DNA from 3 places in the Alistipes sp. ZOR0009 genome. Region 2 is predicted to be linked to each of the others. Evidence: riboswitches for the same ligand, from Rfam matches in the RefSeq annotation. Region 2 holds a riboswitch; each other region holds the start of a gene.
What was found. Region 2 has a riboswitch for cobalamin ahead of L990_RS20110 (hypothetical protein). Riboswitches for the same ligand answer to the same signal wherever they lie in the genome.

Region 1 (3,243 bases), on a different contig from region 2:
CTCTTTAAGGATATGCAGCAGGCCTACTACAACGCGCTCTCGGCTAAAGAAAACTTTACCTCGGCCAAGCAGGCGCTGGAAGCCTCAACCGTAGCCTTCCAGTACGCGCAGGAGAAGTTCAACGCAGGTAAATCGACCTCGTTTGAGATGAACGAAACCAAGAAGCGCCTGGCCACCTCGCAATCGGAGCTGGCGCAGGCTCGCTACGAGTTCATTTTCCGAACCAAGCTGCTAGACTACTACCACGGTACGCCAATTACGCTTTAGAAGATAGCTACAGATAGAACAGAGCCTGCTGAGACGACCTAAACAGCTCAGCATTTATCCAACACTGCCAATGATGGAAGCCGCACATTAGCCCTGCTGATGTGCGGCTTTTTTATGCTGTCCATTACCGAAGACGCATGCAATGCGCCACTTCAATCCGCAGGGACGCCACCTTCCGGGATCGACGAATTGCCCTAGAATACCCTAAAGAAGAAGTACCGTACTAAAGGAACCGCATTACCGGAGACGCATACAATGCGTCTCTACGGCTTTTCGGGATAAAAAAAGAGAGTCCCCCACCCGTTCGGTTGGCTTACTTCTACAGAAGTGAGATGACGGAGCCGTACGGTTGGCTTACTTCTACAGAAGTGAGGTGACGGAGCCGTACGTTCAGCTCACTTCTACAGGAAAAATGATCACGTAGTGCTACGGGATGGCAAATCCTACAAGAAAAATGATCACGGACTAGTACGGGATGACAAATCCTACAAGAAAAACGATCACGGACCACTACGGGAAGGCAAATCCTACAGGAAAAACGATCACGGAGCACTACGGGAGGGCAAATCCTACAAGAAAAATGATCACGGAGCACTACGGGAGGGCAAATCCTACAGGAAAAACGATCACGGAGCCGTTGGCGACCATTTTTCCTACAGAAGTGAGCAGACCGAACGCATTAGTCATGCCAACTTGTCAGTAAAAGAATGGGCGCCACCCGGAGGGTAACGGCAGGAGCATCGGGTGGCATCTCGGTTGCGGGCTACGGCATCCCCAAAACTATCCATCCACACCAAAAGCCACGGGCAAACAGGCTGCCAAAAGGGACGAGCAGCTGTGGCCTAGGCGGGCGACATCAACCCACAAATCCCGCCATACCACCTGCCGAATAGCGCGATTACAAAAATTATCAACAGGATAACGCACGACATAGCAGGCAAATACGAAATCGCACAGAACCGTAACGGCCAATTGTTCATAACTTCCAACCAGTAGGGGTGGCGCGGAGGGGACCTTATTGCCTACCTTTACTTAGTATTTGGTTCCATCTATGGATTAATAGGGAATTTGGTGAAAATCCAAGACTATCCCCGTAGCTGTAAGCTCCATCATACTCGTTGGCATGCACCACTGTTCGGACGAATGGGAAGGTACCAATAGAGGAGCGAGTCAGAAGACCTGCCAGATACCAAACATTCGTAGCTTTCGGGTGAAAGGCGATAGAATACTTGCACTTCCAAGTACTTTTTATTTTCCCGCGAGTTACCATTTATCCACTTTCAAAAAAATGTAAGTATGAATGGTGATCTACTCTTTACGACCATTGTAAAGCGCAATGGCGAGCAGGTTCCTTTTAAAGCAAGTAAGATTGAGAATGCCATCCTTAAGGCGATGGGCTCCTCGGGCAAGGTTAACCCCAAGCACGCGTACAACCTCAGCCAAAGCGCCATCCGCCTGCTGGTGGAGGTGTGCGAGAAGGAGACTCCCCACGTGGAGCAGGTGCAGGATTGCATCGAGAAAACGCTGTTTGTGCATGGCGAGTTCGACCTGCTGAAGGCCTTTATGCTCTACCGTAAGAAGCACGAGGAGCTGCGCAGCACCAAGGAGCTGCTTACCAACATCGAGGTGATGGACGGGTACCTCAACCTCCAGGACTGGAGAATCAAGGAGAGCGCCAACTCGGGCTACTCGCTGCAGGGGCTCAACCAGCACATCTCTACGGTTATCACCTCGCAGTACTGGCTCAACAAGCTTTACCCCGAGAGCGTATCGGGCGCGCACAAGCAGGGCTACATGCACATCCACGATTTGGGGTTCCTGAGCGTATACTGCGTGGGCTGGGACCTGAAGGATCTGCTGCTAACTGGATTTAGAGGCGTTACCGGAAAGGCGCAGAGCAAGCCGGCAAAGCACTTCAGAACGGCCCTAGGGCAGGTGGTAAACTTCTTCTACACCATGCAGGGCGAGGCCGCCGGCGCGCAGGCCTTCTCCAACTTCGACACGCTGCTGGCGCCCTTCATCCGTTTCGACGAGCTCGACTACGCGCAGGTGAAGCAGGCCCTACAGGAGTTTCTCTTTAACCTCAACGTGCCTACGCGGGTAGGATTCCAAACCCCATTTACCAACATAACGATGGATTTGGTGGTGCCCGAATTCCTGAAGGACGAGGCCGTTGCCTACGCTGGCGAGCTGCAGCAGTGCGTGTATGGCGACTTTCAGCACGAGGTAACCATGCTTAACAAGGCATTTGCCGAGGTGATGAGCGAGGGCGATGCCGCGGGCAGCCTCTTCTCGTTCCCCATACCTACCTACAACATCACCCCCGACTTTGACTGGAACAACAGCGAGTACGAGGGCATCTGGGAGATGACCGCCAAGTACGGTATCCCCTACTTCTCCAACTTCGTAAACTCTGACATGAAGCCCGACGACGTGCGCAGCATGTGCTGCCGCCTTCGCCTCGACAAGCGGGAGCTTAACCGCCGTGGTGGCGGGCTGTTTGCCGCCAATCCGCTTACCGGCTCGGTGGGCGTGGTGACGCTAAACCTTCCGCGCATCGGCTACGAGTCGAAAACCGAGGAGGAGTTTTTCGACCGCCTAGAGTACTACATGACCTTGGCCAAGGAGAGCCTCGAAATAAAGAGAAAGGTGATTGAACGCCATACCGAGAATGGGCTTTACCCCTACTCGAAGTACTACCTGCGCCACATACACCAACGGTTTGGCTGCTACTGGAGCAACCACTTCTCCACCATCGGCATCAACGGGATGAACGAATGCTGCCTGAACTTCCTCGGAAAAGGGATTGCGCATCCCGATGGGCTAGCCTTCTCCAAGCAGGTAATGCACTTTATGAGGCTCATGCTAGAGCAGTTTCAGGAGCAAACAGGCAGCATCTACAACCTAGAGGCAACCCCTGCCGAGAGTACCGCCTACCGTTTCGCCAAGATGGACGTCAACCTGCATCCCGAAATA
Region 2 (3,243 bases):
ATACCCGAGCTCATCAGCAATGTAGGGGTTAGCTACCTCCTCCTTGTATTGGGCAATAAGCTGCTGCTTGAGCTGCTCTGGATTTTCAGCGCTTTCAATCTCCCTGCGGTTAAGTATCTTCACGGCACTTTCTGGTCCCATTACGGCCACCTCGGCGGTAGGCCATGCAAAGTTGAAATCTCCTCCAATATTGATGCTGTTCATTACAATGTAGGCTCCTCCGTAAGCTTTGCGGATGATAACCGTAACTTTAGGCACCGAAGCTTCTCCAAATGCGTATAGCAGCTTTGCTCCGTGGCGTATTAGCCCCGCATGCTCCTGCTCCGAGCCTGGTAGGAATCCAGGGACATCTTCCAGAACCAGCAGCGGAATATTGAAGGCATCGCAGAAGCGGACAAAACGCGCAGCCTTCATGGCCGAGTTCGTATCCAGCACCCCTGCTAAAACTTTAGGTTGGTTAGCCACAATACCTATCACCTGTCCATTTAGTCGGCCAAAGGCTGTGATGATGTTGGCTGCATAGAGCTCAGAAACCTCAAAAAGGCTATCCTGATCGATGATATTCTCGATAATTTCAAGCATATCGTATGGCCTGATTGATTCGTCAGGAATAATTAGGCTTAGCTTTTCTGGTTTCTCGGGGGCGTATACGGGCGAGCTGTCGAATGGCGCTAGTTCGATGTTGTTTGAGGGAAGGTAGCGTAGCAGCTTGCGTACACCCAGCAGGGTATGCTCCTCGTCGTCGTAAACAAACTGGGCAACGCCGCTTTTGCTCGCATGTACGTCTGCTCCTCCCAGCTGCTCGAAGGTTATCTCCTCGTTGAGTACCTCCTTAACCACCTCTGGACCCGTAACGAACATCTGAGCGGTATGTCGGGTCATAAAGATGAAGTCGGTGAGGGCAGGAGAGTAAACGGCGCCACCTGCTGCTGGACCCAGAATTACGGATATTTGCGGAATGATGCCCGACGATTTTATGTTGTTCAGAAAGATGCCTGCATATCCGGCAAGGCTTGCTATTCCTTCCTGTATTCTTGCTCCACCCGAGTCGATTAGCCCAACTATAGGATGTCCCATTTTTCGGGCCATCCCTTGCACCTTGATAATTTTTTGGGCGTGCGTGGCTCCTAGTGAGCCTCCCATAAAGTTGAAATCCTGCGCGTAGGCGAATACTTTCCGCCCATTTATCTTCCCATGACCGCAAATAAGGCCATCTCCAAATGGGGCTCCTTTTTTTGAGTTGAACGGACGGGCATAGGCGTCAAGTTCCTCGAATGTACCCTTGTCGAAAAGGATGTCGAGGCGTTCCTTGGCCGTTAATTTCCCCTTTTTGTGCTGTTTTTGCTTGTACTGCTCGTCGTACTGCTTGTCGAGCATCTCTTTTCTGCGGACAAATCGTTCAAACGGTGTTCTATTGTCTTGCATGATCTGTAAGTTATATCTCAACGATAGTTGAGCACGTTGCTTCTCTTTGTTTTATATTCTCAGGAAGAGGGAGATATCCCTTGTCAAAAGCCATTATTCCAATAGCCTTAAACAATGCAGGAGGAGAGTTGTTTACGCCTGACAGTTTTTTTCTGATAGCGGCATTCGGCATTCCTGTCGTTGTAGGGATGCAAAACGTCTCTGCGGATGTGTGATCTTTTCGCATATTTGTCGTGCTTTGGTTGGTTATCCGATTTGGTTGCACGACAATAGAGGATGGCAGCAATGTCTGCTGCTTTTACTTCCTTATACCCATTCGCCGTAGGCCAAAATCGGAGTTGCCTAGGCAGGTCTTCTGACTCATCCACCTTTAAAACCTTCCCATAGAGCGATCTACAGTGGTATATTTTTAAAGGCATGCGATCTTTATGCAAGATCTGGATTTACAGCAGCGGGAACTGTTGCCGGATTTCACGGCATTCCCTTTTAATCCCTTGGGTAATCCTAAGGAACCTAAGCGGCGCAAATATTGTCTTTTTTTGAAGAAATTACAAGTCGTGATGCCGAATTAAAGCTGCTTCGACTGGTCGAACTGCACTCGAGGTAGTGAAAACTTGTACTTTATGGATATTACTCTAATGGCAATAATTATAAGTATTGTAACAATCTGGTTTGTCTCGATAGGGATTCCTGTGCGCTGTAGGCCTAGGTAGGCGATGGCGCCAACAAGGCAGGCGGTTGCGTAAATTTCCTTTTTAAAGATTAGCGGCACCTCGTTGTTGAGGGTGTCGCGAATAACTCCTCCTGCTACGGCGGTTAGTATTCCCATAATGATGGCTACAGGCGTGTTGATGCCGTTAGATAGCGCTTTCTCTACCCCAATAATGGTGAATACTCCAATACCTATCGTGTCGAATAGGAATAGCGTTTTGCGGAAGCGGAATACCTGCTCCTTTATTAGGAATGTTATGGCTACAGCTAGTAAAATTACGTAGATGTAGTCCATCGAGGTGGTCCAGCTTACGGGATGTATGCCAATCATCATATCACGAAGCGTTCCTCCTCCGATTGCTGTGACGAATCCGATAAATGCAGCACCAAAAAGGTCGAGACGTTTTTGACCTGCAGCAATGGTTCCGCTGATGGCAAATACGAATGTTCCGATTAAATCGAGTAGGTAGAAAAAGTTCATGATGGTTGAATTGAAGTGCAAATATAGGTTTATTCTATTTTGCGTTTTTGTGTAATTAAGCAATGCTCTTGCCAAAATGTTGATTGCTAGCCGCTGTTGGTGTGCGGTAGGTAGAATTCTTTGCTTAAATTAAAAGAATAAACAGTACTTAACGCTTACAAGGGGCGCTTTTTCTCGGTAAGGTACTTCCAGAAGCGTTTCGGCATAAAGTTTTGCTGCAGCTTCATGTTCTTGCGTTCCTTTATGGCTATCTGCTTAAAAAAGACCTGCCACAACCGCTGGTACTCAACCTCGCTTTCGGCGACAACCTCAGCCGATAGCCTCCCGGTTTCGGCGCTGAAGGTAGGCTCGTCTATGGTGATAAGGGCAACATCTTTCCCATCGAAATGGGCTCCGTAGCTGCGTGCCGTATCGTAAATCACCCAAGGTTGGTCGGAAAATCGATCCTTAAAGTGCGATACTATTATTTTTAGCACGTCGTACTGTGGCGCTATGGGGGCAAAGTAGGTGCCGTCTTTAGCCTGCTCGAAGCGGATAAACATGAGCATCCGATGCGCCTCGCGGGTTACCTTGCGCTGCATCTGTCTTACGCGAAGAACGTACCCTTCACCCATCATTCCCGATAC
Region 3 (3,243 bases), on a different contig from region 2:
CCCCAGCTGTTTGTTATTTATACGTATCCGTTACTTTTTACGTCTCGAGAACCACAGCTTAGCCGCACCACTCTTAGGTTGCTCCCCTTTAGTGGCAGTTTTCGCTGCGGGCTTAGCCTTAGAGGCTTGTGGTTTCTCCTTTTTGGGCGCCTTATCGGCTGATAGTGGCTCCTTACGAGCCTTTTTTTCCTCCTGCTTTTCGGGCTGTGGCTTTGCCTTTCCCAAATTGCGGGTAATTCGCTTCGAGGCAAACTCAGGTTTTGGTTTTACGTAAACGGTTTTCTCAATAAAACGAAGCGGCTCCCCGTCTATCTTAATGAAATCCGTCTTAAACGCTCTATCCCCAGGTTTTGCAGTATGACTGTTTACGGTAACCCTCTCCTGCTCTATAAGCAAATCGGCCTCACGACGAGAGCAAAAGCCAGCCTCGCTAATCAGCTTATTTAAACGAACTGCATCCTTTTTACTTTGGCGCATAACTTTATATTACAAATGTGATTGAGCACATTACGCCACGAAGGTAATGAATTATTGTTATAATTTCAGCCTAACCTCTGCAGCATCGCCCACAGGCTGCCCTATAACCCCACCAAAAGGTCCCATAAGCAGGACTAAATTGTCCGTTTTCCCTTTACAACCGCAATAAAACCGCTATACATTATTTAATACTATTGCGGCTTACACAAAAAACAAAGATGCAAGGCTCTCGGCTTTCGCCTCAAACCCTGCATCTGTTTCTGAATAATGCCTTACAAATATAAACGCTTATATATCATATCAAAGAGCAAATCAAAAAAAGTATGAAAAAGATCTTTTTTTTTGTCCATTTCGTCTGTTAAAGCGGACTATCCTTCTAAAAAAACAGCTTAACAGAATATCCCTTTTATAATAATATTTATATTTGCGCCAGTTTTGGTCTCCGCCTCAAACGGAGTGAAAAGGGAATCGGGTGTAAATCCCGAGCAGTTACCGCTGCTGTAAGTTCTATCCAAACCTTTTGCAACCATCCAGGCCACTGTCATTTCTTGATGATGGGAAGGCGAGCAAAAGGGGAACAAGCCAGAAGACCTGCCAGAATGCAAACATTTATAGCTTTCGGATAAAAGGCTTGATGTAATATCCTCAAAAATATTACTGCTCTCTCTTTATTTCCGCTGGCTTATAAATGGTTGAATCGCTAACGATTTTAATCATTTGTAAAGCATGCTGCTTAACTTTCTGCTTTTAGGCGCTCTCTCCGTAGCCGGCGAAAACACGCCTGCTAAAACAAACATTTCCGACACAGTTCGCCTCAAAGAGGTTGTGGTTAACTCCAAACTTAAACGGTACTCGTCTGGATTATCAATGAAGGTAATTTCATCCGGCGAAATACAGCAAGGGAAAAGCCTACTTCTTTCTGATATGCTTTCGTCCCAGTCAAATATTAGCATAAATACCTACGGACCGGGGGCTACCTCAACAGTTTCTATGCGAGGCTTAAGTGCTGCCCACACTGCCGTACTTTGGAATGGCATAAACCTGCAAAGCACCATGAATGGTGGTGTAAATTTCGGAAATATCCCCACCTTTTTTGTCGATCAAATCGCCGTTCAGCAGGGAGGGAATGGCGCCCTATTTGGAAGTGGTGCTATTGGAGGTGTAATCCATCTCGATAATACGTTAGATTTTGGAAGAGGCCATAGTGGCGAATTTTTTCAATCGGTTGGCAGCTATGGGCTAACTTACACCGCGGCAAAATACAGCTACAGTTCTAAAAAAGTAGCTCTATCCTCCCGCCTATTCTACACAGAAGCCCAAAATAACTACAAGTACCGCGATGATCAAAACAATCTCTTCCGCCAAAATAACTCAAACTACCGCAAAGCAGGCTTAATGCAAACAGCAACCTTTGCGCTTACCGAAAAAGATAAGCTGGTAGTCTCCTATTGGGGACAAGATGCGTTTAATCGCTATCCGCCCATCATTGGACAGACAAAAAGTAAGCAGCACGACTACTATACTTTTTCTAGAATATCAACACAATGGCAGGCAAATAGAAAAAACATTGATTTTAATATAAAATCTGCGCTATTTAATGATTGGCAAGCCTACAGGGATCCCTATGGAGCCAACTCCGACCACCGATCGTTAACAGCACAGCTCGAAGGCGAAGCCATTTTTCGCTTAAACAGCAACCAAACAATCGAAGGTGGAATTTATACCAACCTAGAAAGGGTAAATTCCACAAACTATAAGAATACAAAGAGCCGACTTCGCCCTGCAATGTCCGCAGTTTATAGGTATAAAACACCAAATGAGCTCCTAGATGCTTTTGCAAGCGTTAGATATGAAGCGGTGAAAGGAGAAACAACGCCTATTACAGGCTCATTAGGGCTACAGCTTCGCCTACTAAAGGGTCTTTACTTCAGGGCTAACGCTTCTCGAAACTATCGGCTACCTTCCTTCAACGATTTATACTGGGTACCTGGCGGAAATCCCGATCTTAAGCCAGAAACAGGCTATAGCCAAGAGGCAAACCTTGATTACCTCCTCGTAAAGAACGATTACCTTTTCTCTATCAAGGTTGCTGCCTTTAATAATACGGTAAGCAACTGGATTTTGTGGAAACCACAAGAAAATGGGTTCTGGAGTCCCGTTAACTACAAAAAAGTATGGTCGAGAGGCGCAGAAGGTGCTGCTACAATCAAAAAAAGATGGAGTAAAATTACCGTTGGAGCCGATTTATCTGGATCGATAACCTTTACAACCGACCAAACCAATGATTCTCAAGATAAAGGGAAGCAACTTTTCTACGTTCCTCGCTATAAAGCAGCAGCATCGATATATGCCGACTACCAAAACTTTCGCATTAGGTACACGCAAAGCTATGTTGGCCGAAGGTTTTACAAGGATGATCGTAGCGAATGGCTCAACCCCTACTCTCTAGCGAATATTTCAGCCGAAAAAAGCATAATAGTAAAAGGATACACCATTCGCGCATTTGCACGAATAGATAATGTGTGGAACGGAAGTTACGTGGTGCAACGTAGCTATGCCATGCCGCTACTAACCTACCAAATAGGGATAGCGCTTCAACTTGGAGAAAATCAGTAACTAAATAAATCAACAACAATGAGAAAATTTTTGTTTGCTGCCCTGCTTTTTGCTTCGGCAGCTTCGCTTACCAGCTGCGAAAAGGATAGCCCATCTACAGAGCCCATCAAGTTTAATCTTCCTTACGACATGATTATAACTAATGAAGGA

Region 1: it holds a riboswitch for cobalamin, as region 2 does, so the genes downstream of both, L990_RS05405 (ribonucleoside triphosphate reductase) here and L990_RS20110 (hypothetical protein) in region 2, are expected to answer to the same signal.
Region 3: it holds a riboswitch for cobalamin, as region 2 does, so the genes downstream of both, L990_RS11145 (TonB-dependent receptor plug domain-containing protein) here and L990_RS20110 (hypothetical protein) in region 2, are expected to answer to the same signal.

Annotation. Positions count from the first base shown of each region.
Region 1 covers NZ_JTLD01000016.1:51,372-54,614, reverse strand. The annotation lists gene L990_RS05415 (TolC family protein) at 1-267, shown strand, start outside; cobalamin riboswitch at 1,291-1,469, shown strand; gene L990_RS05405 (ribonucleoside triphosphate reductase) at 1,564-3,243, shown strand, end outside.
Region 2 covers NZ_JTLD01000061.1:8,723-11,965, forward strand. The annotation lists gene L990_RS15250 (acyl-CoA carboxylase subunit beta) at 1-1,425, opposite strand, end outside; gene L990_RS20110 (hypothetical protein) at 1,436-1,651, opposite strand; cobalamin riboswitch at 1,753-1,957, opposite strand; gene L990_RS15255 (trimeric intracellular cation channel family protein) at 1,994-2,617, opposite strand; gene L990_RS15260 (TIGR03915 family putative DNA repair protein) at 2,773-3,243, opposite strand, start outside.
Region 3 covers NZ_JTLD01000034.1:49,449-52,691, forward strand. The annotation lists gene L990_RS19245 (S4 domain-containing protein) at 31-477, opposite strand; cobalamin riboswitch at 897-1,091, shown strand; gene L990_RS11145 (TonB-dependent receptor plug domain-containing protein) at 1,204-3,093, shown strand; gene L990_RS11150 (DUF5074 domain-containing protein) at 3,112-3,243, shown strand, end outside.